Regions from separate parts of the Arthrobacter sp. UYCu512 genome, predicted to be linked through region 2. Evidence: predicted binding sites of a transcription regulator. Region 2 holds the regulator's gene; the other holds the start of a gene.

Region 1 (6,546 bases), on a different contig from region 2:
GGTTGAGGGTGTGCGGCTTCCGGGACGTGCCCTCGACCAGTTCCGCTGTCCACTTTTCGGCCGCGGCTTTCTGCAGCCGGGCGGGAGTCTGCGGTGCCGGACCCCGCCGGCTCAGCAGGTGCCGGGCGAGCTCGCCACGGGTGTGCTTGGCGAAGTGGCTGACGACCTTCCGGACGCCTTTGGCCTCGGTAAACACGTTCACGGCCACGGTCTGCGGCGGCGGCGGAGCCCACGCGGCGGCGTACGTGCTGGAACGGCAGTCCACAAGCAGTTCGCCAGCGGTGACGGTCGCGAGCGCCGCGCTGAGGTGCGGCTTCCAAAAAGATGCCAGGCGTCCGACGTCGGGCAACGCAGCGGCCATTGACAACCGATACGCCGGCACCCGGTCCCCGAAGTGGATGGCACCCCAGAGTGCCGAAATGACCAGCACGGAAGCGTCCGCTCTTTTCCGCTGCGAAGGCGTGAGGCTGTTGTAGTCCAAGGCGTCGTAAAGCACCCCTGAGTAGACCTGGTGGGCCGGGGCTGCCGGTTCGGCGTGCAGCCTGGTGTTCCGCTCGACGTCGGCCCAGAGGGAGGCGCCAACGCCCAACAGCGCCAGGGCGTCCTCGTGGGCGCTGACCGTACCAAGGCCCGCCAGCACCTTGGCACGGTAGCTGTTCAATTCGGGGAAGCTCAAGGTGGCCCAGTCGACGGCGTCGCCGGCTGTGGCGGGAGTCTTGCCTTCGGAGGGCGGCAGCAGAATCAGCACCGTCCAAGCTTAGCGGCGCGTCCTGCGCGGGCCGGCCGCCGGCAGCTTCCGACCGAAGTTCAGGCCAGGTTCCGGCCCAGGAAGGACAAGACCTCGGGGAGGATGGAGCGCCAATAGCCGGAGTCGTGGCCGCCGGGCTGGAAGCCGCCCTCGACGGCGCCCGGGAGCCCCTCCCGGTACTGGCGAACCGTTCCGGCAAGGGTGTCCGCGGTCCCGCAGTCGATTCGTTTGGGCAGCGCTGCGAGTCTTGGGCGGAGCGCGAACACGTTATGGGCCGCAAAGTCGTCCGGACCGTCGAAGGCGCTGTCGGTGCGCGGGTCGTAGTGGTCCCAGAGAGCCGGACTCATGGCTGCGACGGCCCGTACACCGGGCAAGCGGCCCTGCGAGGCGAGCAGCAGCGAACCGAAGCCGCCCATCGAGAGGCCAAAGAGGCCGATCCGGCCAAGGTCGTACCCCTGGCCGCCGAGGAACGGAATGAACTCCTGGATCAGCATTGCCTGGGTGTCGCTGCCGTCAGCGCGGGGGTGCCACCAGCTGTTTCCGCCGTCCACGGCGGCTATCCCGAAGGGCAGACCGCCGGCGTCGAGGTGCCGCCGAAGCGCCTCGTGGGCGGCCAGTTCCTCCAGCAGCACCGTGTGGCTGCCGCCGAGACCGTGCAGGAATACCGCCAGCGGCAGATCGGGCCGCGCCGCGCCGGGCGGGGCTTCGGGGGCGGCCAGTGACCAGCCGGTGCTGATTCCGGGGCGGAACACCGAAACAAATGATCCCGTCCTGGTCCGGACGGTCAACGGGACAGCAGGCGTCCGGGTCGAACCCGCCGTCGGGTTCGCCTGCCCACCCGCGGGACCCGCGGGCGGCGCCGGCGGTGGCGCGGCAGGGGACGGGATTCCGGGAGCGCAGGCTGCCAGGGCGGACGCACCCACTCCGATTCCCGCCAGCTCCAGCAAACGGCGCCGGCTCAGTTCTGACGCGTCCATTCCCCGATCATAGGCCCGGCGCCGGAGGTGTTGCCGGGCCGGCCCGCAGTGACCGTAGAATAGACGGCGGATGGGTTGACTAGGCGGCCGCGCGTCACGCAAGTGGCTCGAGGAACGTCCGGGCTCCGCAGGGCAGGGTGGTGGGTAACGCCCACTCGGGGTAACCCGCAGGCCAGTGCCACAGAGAACAGACCGCCTGCGTGCCGGGTGTGCTTGCACAGCCGGCAGGGCAGGTAAGGGTGAAACGGTGGTGTAAGAGACCACCAGCTTCCCGGGTGACCGGGAAGGCTAGGTAAACCCCACCCGGAGCAAGGCCAGACAGGACACGTTTGAGGGCTGCCCGCCCGAGTGTCCGGGTAGGCTGCTGGAGGGCGCCGGCAACGGCGTTCGTAGATGGATGGCCGCTATTCCTGTGCTGGCAACGGCGCGGGAACACAGAACCCGGCGTATCGGTCAACCCATCCACCCACACCACCGGTTGGGCCGCGTAACGACAAACCCCGCGGCGCGCTGCGGTGCGCGCTGCCGCGCACCCGCCGCGCACGAAAAAAGCGGTGGCCGGCACCGAAAGGTGCCGGCCACCGCCGGTATGGACCAATGGCAGTGTTAGGCCTTGGCCTTCCGCTTCACCCAGCCCCAGACGCCGGTTGCCACAAAGAGGATCAGGCCAACGACGGCCAGCCAGAGAAGGCCCTTGACGACAAAGCCGAGGACGGACAAAACGAGCCAGATGATAAGTAGAGTGATTATTAGTCCCATAGGAACATCCTAGAGGGTAGCGGGCAGCTGCTTAGGCCGGAGGGCGCCAGAGCCCGGCGTCGCAGCTGTCCTGCGTTGGGTGTGCCGGTGGGCACGACGGGCTAACCCGGGCCGCGTGTGAGTCATTTCACGCGTAACGGGGCACCGGTCCCTTCCGGGCCGCCGGTAGAATGGAAGACGAACGTAGATGTTCTGCCGTCGGGTCTGCGTTCGCAGCCGGCGGCTTTCGTTTTGCTTGACACGTGCGCCCGGGGTGGACCGAATCCCCGGAGCCCAGGTTCCGGACACCCTCCGGCAGCCGACTTCCGCATACGGCGCCGTATGTGGTGGATTTTAGGAAGGTATTTCTGTGAGCCAGACGTCAGATTCTTGTCTTGATACGTGGATGGGCCGGGAGGCGCTCGCCGAGGCCATGATCCCGGTGATCGGCCGGCTGTACCGCGAGAACAACGTGGTGACGTCCATCCACGGCCGCAGCCTGATCAACAAGTCCACCATGAACATCCTGAAGGCACACCGCTTCGCCCGTCGGATGAGCAAGGAAGAACTGCGTCTTGAGGAGACCGCCCCGCTGCTGGACGCCCTGACCACGCTGGACCTCGGCGCCGCAGCCATCGACGTCGCCCGCCTCACCGAGAAGTACCGCGTCGAGGGCAAGGGTGCCACCCTGGACGAGTTCCTCCGTGCGGAGCTGGCCGATGTTGTGGGCAAGCGCGGCGCCGACGACCGCACCAGCACCGACGTCGTCCTCTACGGATTTGGCCGCATCGGCCGGCTCCTGGCCCGGCTCCTGATCGAAAAGGCCGGCGGCGGGCATGGGCTGCGGCTGCGCGCTATTGTGGTCCGCCGCGGTTCGGACAATGACCTTGCCAAGCGTGCCAGCCTGCTGCGCCGCGACTCGGTCCACGGTTCCTTCGAAGGCACCATCAAGGTGGACCTCGAAAACGACACCATCACCGCGAACGGCGTTCAGATCCAGGTCATCTACTCGGACAACCCCGCCACCATCGACTACACCGCCTACGGCATCCACAACGCACTCGTCGTCGACAACACGGGACGCTGGCGCGACGCCGACGGACTCTCCCAGCACCTCAAGAGCAAGGGCGCATCCCGGGTTCTGCTAACTGCTCCGGGCAAGGGCGAGCTGAAGAACATCGTTCACGGCATCAACCACGCAACGATCACCGATGCGGACAGGATCGTCTCCGCGGCTTCCTGCACCACGAATGCCATCACTCCTGTCCTGAAGGCGATCAACGACCGGTACGGCGTCGTTCACGGCCATGTGGAGACCGTCCACTCCTTCACCAACGACCAGAACCTGATCGATAACTTCCACAAGGGTGACCGGCGCGGACGCTCCGCCGCCCTGAATATGGTGATCACCGAGACCGGGGCGGCCACGGCAGTGGCGAAGGCACTCCCGGAGCTGCTCGGCAAGCTGACGGGAAGTTCCATCCGGGTGCCCACCCCGGACGTGTCCCTGGCCATCCTGAACCTGAGCCTGGAAAACGGCACCACCAAGGATGAGGTCAACGACTACCTCCGGGAAATGTCGCTGCACTCGGAGCTGCGCAAGCAGCTCGACTACATCGATTCGCCGGAGGTTGTCTCCACCGACTTCGTCGGCTCACGCCGGGCAGGAATAATCGACGGCCTTGCCACCATCACCAACGACAAGAACGTTATCCTCTACGTCTGGTACGACAACGAGTTCGGCTACAGCTGCCAGGTGGTCCGCGTTATGGAGGAAATGGCCGGCGTGAACCCGCCGTCGTTCCCCGCCAAGGACGCGGCTGCCACCCTGCAGGCAGCCGGTCTTCGCGTTGAGGTCACCGCCTGACCGGACATTTCTGAACTCTGTGGCGCATTCCCGGCCGGTCCGCTGGAATCGACCTGGAATGCGCACCACAATGGTTCAATGGAACAAAACCCGGCAGTAGACCACGAAACCACTCTTGAACACGCGTTGGACGTCGCGCACCGGAACGTTAAGGAAGCCAAGCGGCTCCTCGACGATGCACGCACCAAGTATGCGGCCGGGGAGGTAGACGAGGCGCGGGTCCAGCAACTCGAATCCCTGATGTCCCTCGCCAACGAGGACCTTGTGCGGGTGACGAAGGAGAACTAGCCGGGCACCTGTCCTCCACACTGTGGAAAACTGCGGCGGCGGCGGAGACCGGATTTAGCCTTCAGGGGTGGAAGGAAGTCGTCCCGCCCCGGAACGGACCGGCACCCGGCAGTGTGCCCTGGTGCGGGTGTGACCCGGACATGGCCGGAATTCCGGCAGTCACGACGGCGGTCCCGCCAGGCGTGGGCCCTGCTTGCCGCAGTGGCCCTCGCCGTAGCAGCGGGGCTCGGCTGGTTTTTCACCGCCGGGCAGTTCGCGGCTGTGGAACCCCCCGGAGGGGGGTCCGGCGAGGCGCCGGTGCTGGCGGCGCGCTGGATGAATGCGGTCGCTTCCGTGCGTCCCGTTCCGGCTGGCTCCGCTGCTGTGCTGCTCGAAACGCTGGCGGTCAAGGGCCGGGCAGCCCGGGCCGACTATGACCGCGGGGCATTCGGCCAGGCATGGCTCGACGTGGACCTGAACGGTTGCGATACCCGAAACGACATCCTTCGCCGCGACCTTTCGGACCTCGAGTTCACCGGGGGATCCACCTGCCAGGTGGCCGCCGGAACGCTCCGGGAACCATACACCGGCCAGCAGATCAGGTTCCGGCGGGGAAGCGGGAGCAGCAAAGACGTACAGATCGACCATGTTGTGGCCCTGGGCGACGCCTGGCAGAAGGGTGCCCAGCAGTTGAGCGCCGGGCAGCGGGAGCATCTGGCAAACGATCCGCTGAACCTGATCGCCGTCGACGGGGCTGCGAACCAGGACAAGAGTGCATCCGACGCCGCGACCTGGCTTCCACCGAACAAGGCCTTGCGTTGCCACTACGTGGCCCGGCAAATATCGGTCAAGGCTGCCTACCTGTTGTGGGTCACCCCGGCGGAGAAGGAGGCCATAAAACGGATCCTCGCCTCCTGTCCCGAACAGCAGACTGTTGTGCCGGCTGCCCGGTAGGCTGCGTGCGCCCGGCCGGATGACCGCGCGGTCCTGGTGTGGCTCCGGACGAGCTTCAGGACACGGCGGTGTCCGCCCCGGAAAGGCAGCTGGAGTGACTTTGAGCTGTTGACCCTGAGCTGGCTGGCCAAGCGGCTCCCTCCCCTCCCCGGGAAGAACCGGCACGGGCCGCAGCGTGCTTAGATGGTGAGCCTGACGGGGCCGGCTGTTGCCGGACCGCCGCATGCTTCGCTGCCGCCCACCCTGGTCCAGTCCAGCTGTACTTCGCGCCGGGCCAGGACGCCGCCGCCTGCGGCGTAGCGCACCGAACAGACGTCCTCCGCGCAGAACTCGACCAGGCTCACCAATTGAGAATTGCCGTCCAGGGTCACACTCAGGGAGTTGAACCACGCAAGGGCAGGGCAGGGCGTTGGCGCGGAGCCCGAGCAGCCGGCCGTTCCCGCAGCAAACAGCATCCCGAGCGCCAGGGGAGCCGGTCGCAGCTTCACTCTGCGGGGATCCCGTCGGCGGCGGCCCGGATGTTGAGTTCGGCCTCCAGGCGTTCGACCTCATCGCGGCGGCAAAGTTCGGTGGCCGGTGTGGTCACCGTAGCGCTCCCGGCAGCCACCGCGGCCCGGAGCGACTCCGCCAGGGTGCGGCCCTGGGCCAGCCGGAGCACAAAAGCGGCGAGGAAGCTGTCCCCGGCTCCGACGGTGCTGCGAACGTGCACCCGCGGTACGGCCAGCCGAAGGATCCCGGACTCCGAGGCGAGTACGGCTCCTTCGCCGCCAAGCGTCAAGGCGACGTGTTCCGCGGCGCCGTCAGCAACCAACGCCGCGGCAGCCTCGACTTCGCTCTCTTCGCCCTCCAGAGTTGTGCCAAAGTGCAACCCCAGTTCACGGCGGCTTGGCTTCACCAGGAATACCCCCTCGGCGAGGGCTTCGGCCAGCGCCGGACCGGACGCGTCGACGATGCAGCGCGCACCATGCAGCTTCGCCAGCCGTGCCACGCGGGCG
Region 2 (6,546 bases):
GTGACGGAGCGGGGTGCTGCGTTAAGTCGGCGGCCGGGGTTTTGTCGAATCGGCCGCGTTTGGGCGGCACCCACCCCATGGCCTCCGGGTCGGGACTGCTGGCCGGAGCTTCCCGGGTTCGCCATGCCGGAGAGCCCCGGTGATGGCCCGGCGACGGCCCGTTGACGGCCCGGCCACGGCCAGGTGACGGCCCGGCCACGGCCAGGTGACGGCCCGGCCACGCGCAGAGAATACGCCTCGAGAATGATCCGCGCGGGCACCGGCCCGCGGTACGGTGGGAGGAATCCAGGCTGGGGGCAGGGCAGGAATCTGTTTCCGGTATCCGAACCAGAGTGCCATGCAAAGGAACGCCCATGAGTATCCCGCCCGTCCCGCCGTCGAACCCGGACTCCCCCGCCCCCGGCGAACAGCCGGCGCCCCACTACGGCCAGAACGATCCCCAGCACGGCCAGCAGCCGCCCTCCGCCCCGCAGTACGGCCAGGTGTCGCCTGCCGCTCCGGAGTATGGCCAGGCGCCCTCGGCACCGCCCTACGGCCAGCAGGCTGCCCCGCAGTACGGCCAAAACTCCCCGCAGGCCCCGCAGTACGGCCAGAACCCGCCGCCGTATGGACAGCCGCAGTACAACCAGCCGCAGGACAACCAGTCCCCCTATGCCCAGTACCCCTCCGGGCAGCTGCAGGCCAAACCCGCCATGCCGCAGCTGGTCAACACCGCTTTCTGGCTCATCGTCGCATCGGGCGCGGTGTGGATCATCTCCCTGCTGCTGGCGGTCGGCACCCTGGACACTGCCGGAACGCGGGCCATGTTTGAACAGCAGATGTCTGCCAGCGGGGCTGATATCCGGTTCGAAGACCTCAGGGGCGCCCTGGTGGGCAGCATCGTGGTCTTCGCAGTGATCAGCGCCGGGCTCTATGCCCTCGTGGCCTTGAACGTGCGCAAAGGCAAAAACTGGGCCAGGATCCTGGGCACCGTCTTCGCTGCCCTCTCCCTGTTCAGCCTCTTCCCGCTCAGCATCGGCACCCTGGCAGTCCTGCTGGGCATCGCCGGCATCGTGATGTTGTACCTGCCGGCAACGGCCCCGTACTTCAGCAAGCAGCAGCCGTTCGCCAACCCCTACGGGCAGCCGGGCAAACCGAACTAGCGCGCACCAGCTACTAGCCGGGCAACGGCGCAAGGGGCGCGGGAGCCGGACGGGCTGACTTTAACTAGCCAGCAACCTCCGGGTCCTGCGCCCTTTGTGCGTGGTAGGCGAGGATCTGCAGTTCGGTGGCCATATCCACTTTTCTCAGGTTGACCCCCGGCGGAACCTGCAGCATCACCGGGGCAAAACTGAGAATGCTTCGCACCCCGGCGGCAATCACCCGCTCGCAGACGTCCTGTGCAACGGCGGCCGGCAGGGCCAGCACTACCATGTTCGCGCCCGTGCGTTGCAGTACCGGCTCCAGGTCGGCGGCGTCGCTGACCCGCAGCCAGCCCACTTCGCTGCCCACCACCATCTGGTCCGCATCGAAGATCGCCACAATATCGAAGCCCCGGGATTCGAAGCCACCGTACCGGGCCAGCGCCTTACCCAGGTTTCCGGCGCCGACGATTGCCACTTTCCAGTCGTGCGTCAGGCCCAGGGCCGCTGCTATATGCCTGTTGAGGAACTGCACTTCGTAGCCCACGCCGCGGGTCCCGTAGGACCCGACGTAGGAAAGGTCTTTGCGGAGGGTGGAGGAGCTGACGCCCGAGGCCTCGGCCAGCGACTCGGACGAGACGCGGTCAACCCCCTCCGCAAGCAAGGTGGTCAGGGCGCGCAGATAGATGGTCAGCCGGGACACGGCCGCGGGCGGAATCTGCTTGGCGGCAGTCCCTGATCCCCCCGGCACGGCCTCAGGGGATGAATCCAGCGAAGTCACTATCTGCTCCATTGAGTCGCGTTGTGACTTCCACTCTAGGGCCCCCGCAGTTCGGCGAACAAAGCGCCCGGCTCCGGCGACGGTTCAGGGCTGCTGGCCCAGCGCCCGCCGCAGCGTCCGGTCCAGCCGGACTTCGTCGATCTTCCAGAAGTCCCGCTGGACACCATCCACCAGCACCACGGGAATCTCCTCGGCAAAGCGCTCCCGCAGTTCGGCGTCGTCGTCCACCAGCTGTTCGCGCCATCCGATTCCCAGGCTCTTTGTGACGCGGTCGACGGCGGCGCGCGCCGCCGAGCACAGGTGGCAGTCAGCTTTGGTGATGAGGACGACGTCGGGGCTTGGCATGGCTCCACGGTAGCCCGGCGGCCCGTCCGGCGTCGACGCCGCCGCGGAGCCAAGCCACTCCGCGGTGAGCCGCCGGGACAAAACCGGACCCGTCGGTGACTAGACTCGTGGCATGTCCGAAGAGAAGTACGCCGCCGCGGCCGCAGAACCTGCTGCCGCGGCGCAGCACGGCGAAGCCGCGTTCTTCGACGTCGACAACACCCTGATGCGCGGGGCCAGCCTGTTCCATGTGGCCCGCAAAATGCACCAGCGCGGGGCATTCACCCTCCGCGAGGCGGCCGGGATCGGCTGGAAGCAACTGATGTTTGTGCTCCGCGGCGAGAAAATGGATGACGTCCACGCCGTCCGGGATACCGCCCTGGCGCTCGCCGCCGGTATCACCGTTGCGGACATCGAGGCACTCGGCGAAGAAGTCTATGACGAAATGATTGAATCCCGGATCTGGCCCGGCGCCAAGGCGCTGGCGGAGCAGCACCTCCGGGTAGGCCGCCGGGTCTGGCTTGTCACGGCGACGCCGATCGAGGTGGCCACGGTGATCTCCACCAGGCTGGGCCTCACCGGAGCCCTCGGCACCGTGGGCGAAATCGTGGACGGGTCCTACACCGGGCGGCTGGTCGGCGAAATCCTGCATGGTCCCGCCAAAGCGGTGGCCGTCAGGGCGGTAGCCGATGCCGAGGGCCTGGACCTGGCCCGGTGCTGGGCCTACAGCGATTCGCACAACGACATCCCGCTGCTGAGCATGGTGGGCCACCCCGTGGCCATCAACCCGGATTCCCGGCTCCGCCGTCACGCCCGCGAACACAACTGGCCGGTCTACGACTTCCGTTCCGGCCGCCGCGCCGCCACCCTGGGGCTCAAGGCCGCCACGGTTGGCGGCGCCGTCTACGGCCTCTGGCGGGGGTTCTCCCGCTTCCGCGGCCCCTCTATCTGACCGCGGACATCCCTGCCACGCCGCTTTCCGACGCGCTTCTACCCGGGCGGTGCACTTCGGGCCGAGCACTACGCGAATCCGTACGTCGCGCGCGTTTCCTTGCGGCGCCTGCGCCAGCGCGCGTCCGGCGTCGCCAGCTGGCGCGACAAGCCAAAGAAAATGCCCGCTGCCGGGAAGGCAACGGGCATTGACATAGTGCGAAGTATTTCTACTTCTTATTGCGACGCTGGTGGCGCGTCTTGCGAAGCAGCTTGCGGTGCTTCTTCTTGGCCATACGCTTGCGACGCTTCTTAATAACTGAACCCACGAAAGTTCCTTACCGGCTAGATGCAGTACCTGCCTGTTGGAAAGGATCCGCGGGCTAAGCAGCAGACTGTACAACTGACAGGTTCTTACAATGACGTAAAACGTTCCTTAACAGGGTACCGCCTATCGGGGGCAGACTACGACCGCAGACCGGCCCGGGCGGCCGGACGCTGTGATTTCCGGTGAAAAGAACGCAGGGAATCAGGCCGTTTCCGTGTGTCCCTCGACGACAGCGCCCTTGAGGTACTGCTCCACGGCGGTTTCCGGCACCCGGTAGGAGCGCCCGAACCGGACTGCCGGCATCTCGCCGGAATGAACAAGCCGGTACACGGTCATTTTGGACACCCGCATCACGTCCGCGACTTCAGCCACGGTCAAGAAGCGGGCGTTGGAGAAGTTAGCCTCCGAAGACATTTCCCTGTTTCCTTTACTCAAGCGAACGGCAGCCGCATCTGAACGACATGGCGGTGTGCCGATGCTGAGCCATCAAACAACCATGTGTTAGATACTCTAGGGGCTGATGGTGCCAATGTGAAAGAGTTACCGTCAAGCTGCCGGCGCTCGGACTGATTTCCCCTGGCTGTCCGGGCGCGCCAATGGTTAGGCGCGGGTCCGGCGCACACGAGCGGAATCCGCCAGCGACGCCAAGACCGATTCCGTAACATCCCAGTCCATGCAGGCGTCCGTCACGCTCTGGCCGTAGACCAGCTTGTCCGTTCCGGCGGCATGCTCGGCAACGTCAAGGCTTTGCGCCCCGCCGACCAGGAAGCTCTCCAGCATCACGCCGGCAATGGCTCCCCCCATGCTGCCGCCGCCCGCCAGCCGGGCGCCGATTTCCAGGGCAACTTCAGCCTGCCGGCGGTGATCCTTGCCGCTGTTGGCATGGCTCGCATCAACGATCAGCCGGGGGTTCAGCCGCGTGGCGGCCAATTTGGCGGTGGCGACCTCGATGTCCACGACGGAGTAGTTCGGTCCTCCGCGTCCGCCGCGGAGGATGATGTGGGTGTCCGGATTGCCGGCGGTGGCGACCAGTGCGGCCCGGCCTGCACCGTCGATCCCGAGGAACGCCTGGGCGGCTGCCGCGGCGCTGCACGCGTCGAGCGCCACCTGCAGGTCGCCGTCGGTCCCGTTCTTGAAGCCGATCGGCATCGACAGCCCGGACGCCAGCTGGCGGTGGATCTGGCTCTCCGTGGTGCGGGCACCGATCGCGCCCCAGGCGACGAGGTCCGCCATGTACTGCGGGCTGATGGGTTCCAGGAACTCCGTGGCGGCGGGGAGACCGAGCCCGGTGACCTGGCGCAGGAAAGACCGGGCTGCGCGCAGGCCTGCGGCGATGTCGTGGCTGCCGTCCAGCCGGGGGTCATTGATTAAGCCCTTCCACCCCACAGTGGTGCGGGGCTTCTCGAAGTAGGTGCGCATTACGATCAGCAGGTCTTCGCGGTGCCTCTCGGCCTGGCTGACCAGCCGGCGGGCGTATTCCAGGCCAGCCTCGGGGTCGTGGATGGAGCAGGGGCCAACAATAACCAGCAGGCGGTCGTCGACGCCGTCCATCACGGCGCGGACCTCGTCCCGGCCGCGGGCCACGACGTCGGCCAGTCGGGCATCCAGCGGCAAATCAGCAGCGATCTCCTGCGGGGTGGGGAGCGGGGTGAACTCGCTCACGCGCAGGTTCGAGGTGGATTGGTGGGACTCTGGGGCTGCTTCGATACTCATGGGGCGGGTCCTGTTCCGAGGTGCGGAGCGGGCCCTGATCAGAACCCGCCGGGAAATGGCGAAGGGCAGAGAATAGTCTCTGCCCTGTTGGCTCTGAAGGAAGGTGGGTTGCGTGTTAGCTAGACGCGGGCCCCTCCAGAGCCAACGAAAAATACGCATACCAACGATTAGTCATGACCCGACAATAGCCCGGCGCTTGCCGTGACGGAAAAACCGGCGCGTAACATTGCCGCCTTCGCAGCAGACCACACGCCGGACCACACGCCGGACCACACGCCGGACCACACCCCGAATCACACCCCGGATCCCACACTGGGTCCCACACTGGGCCGCACCCCGGCTTCCGCGTAGTAACCCTCGATATGGTCCGCCACCAGCCGGGCCGCCCGGCCGCCGTCGCGGCCGGTGATGGCGGAAAGTATGCTTCGGTGTTCCACGCGAAGCCGTGCAGCCGTGGCGTTCCAGTCCGGAAGGTTGCCGGTTAACCCGCCGGCGTAGTCCTGGATGGCTTCGCGGAGGGAGCCCATCATCGCGCTGACCACGGCGTTGCCCGCGGCATCCGCCAGCGCCAGGTGGAATTGCACATCCAGCGCCAGGAACGTCTCCGTCCCGGCACAGTCCTCCATTTTTTCCAGCAGGCTTGCCGCCTCCGCGAGTGCCGGCGAATCCGGACGGGCGCGGGCTGCGGCCCAGGACTCCAGCAGCACACGCGTCTCCACGATGTCCTTAACCGGCAGGTGGGAGGTGGCCACGTGCAGCCGGAGGGCGGCGCCCAGGGCTGCTGTGGGGTCTGCGATGACAATAGTGCCCGCCTCCGGGCCCGACCCGACCCCGGCCCTGAGCACTCCCATGGCTTCCAGAACCCGGATGGCCTCACGGACGGAGGTACGGGAGACCTTGAGTTGCTCGGCCAGGGCGCGTTCGGGCGGCAGGCGTCCGCCCAGGGCGAGCCGGCCGCTGGAGAGCTGGCCCTCAATCCAGGTCAGGACAAGCTGGTGGGTGCGCATATCACCACCCTACTTGATGTGGTTGGACCATAGACTTAGAATGTGGTCGGACCACATTCCCCGCCGGCATATTCTTTGTGGGGACCCGACACCCAGGACGACGAGACCTGCCCGGAGGCAGCAATGACGCAGACCATCGAGCCCGGCAACCCCGAGGCTCCCACCCAGCCAACAGACACCGGCGCTGACCGCCGTCCCGCCGTGGCCACCCCGGGCAGCGTTCCCGCAGCCCTCAAGCGCCGCGTCCCGAAGTACTCGGACCTCGCCCCGCTGATGCAGTTCAAGAAGCCCGGGTTCGGCCGTGCCGCCAGGCTGCGCCGGGCCAGCACCATCTGGGATCTC

Evidence for each region. Region 2 encodes Rex, which represses fermentation and respiration genes when NADH is low (regulators of the CRP and FNR family bind a similar motif). Its sites were predicted from a motif close to CTTGTGAANNNNTTCACAAG; they were not measured.
Region 1: ABIB49_RS03835 (glyceraldehyde-3-phosphate dehydrogenase) is a predicted target of Rex. The motif match lies at 2,599-2,618, and genes of this name have one in related genera.

What each region holds. Positions count from the first base shown of each region.
Region 1 is NZ_JBEPPA010000002.1:264,948-271,493, reverse strand. It holds gene ABIB49_RS03855 (YaaA family protein) at 1-748, opposite strand, end outside; gene ABIB49_RS03850 (alpha/beta hydrolase) at 808-1,725, opposite strand; RNA gene rnpB (RNase P RNA component class A) at 1,797-2,190, shown strand; gene ABIB49_RS03840 (hypothetical protein) at 2,332-2,484, opposite strand; gene ABIB49_RS03835 (glyceraldehyde-3-phosphate dehydrogenase) at 2,834-4,330, shown strand; gene ABIB49_RS03830 (TolC family protein) at 4,409-4,618, shown strand; gene ABIB49_RS03825 (HNH endonuclease family protein) at 4,748-5,551, shown strand; gene ABIB49_RS03820 (hypothetical protein) at 5,731-6,039, opposite strand; gene ABIB49_RS03815 (1-phosphofructokinase family hexose kinase) at 6,036-6,546, opposite strand, start outside.
Region 2 is NZ_JBEPPA010000007.1:230,249-236,794, reverse strand. It holds gene ABIB49_RS09840 (hypothetical protein) at 354-1,142, shown strand; gene ABIB49_RS09835 (redox-sensing transcriptional repressor Rex) at 1,207-1,902, opposite strand; gene ABIB49_RS09830 (glutaredoxin family protein) at 1,987-2,247, opposite strand; gene ABIB49_RS09825 (HAD family hydrolase) at 2,360-3,178, shown strand; gene ABIB49_RS09820 (hypothetical protein) at 3,247-3,372, opposite strand; gene ABIB49_RS09815 (30S ribosomal protein bS22) at 3,387-3,485, opposite strand; gene ABIB49_RS09810 (helix-turn-helix domain-containing protein) at 3,686-3,898, opposite strand; gene ABIB49_RS09805 (3-deoxy-7-phosphoheptulonate synthase) at 4,085-5,197, opposite strand; gene ABIB49_RS09800 (FadR/GntR family transcriptional regulator) at 5,491-6,204, opposite strand; gene ABIB49_RS09795 (alpha-hydroxy acid oxidase) at 6,328-6,546, shown strand, end outside.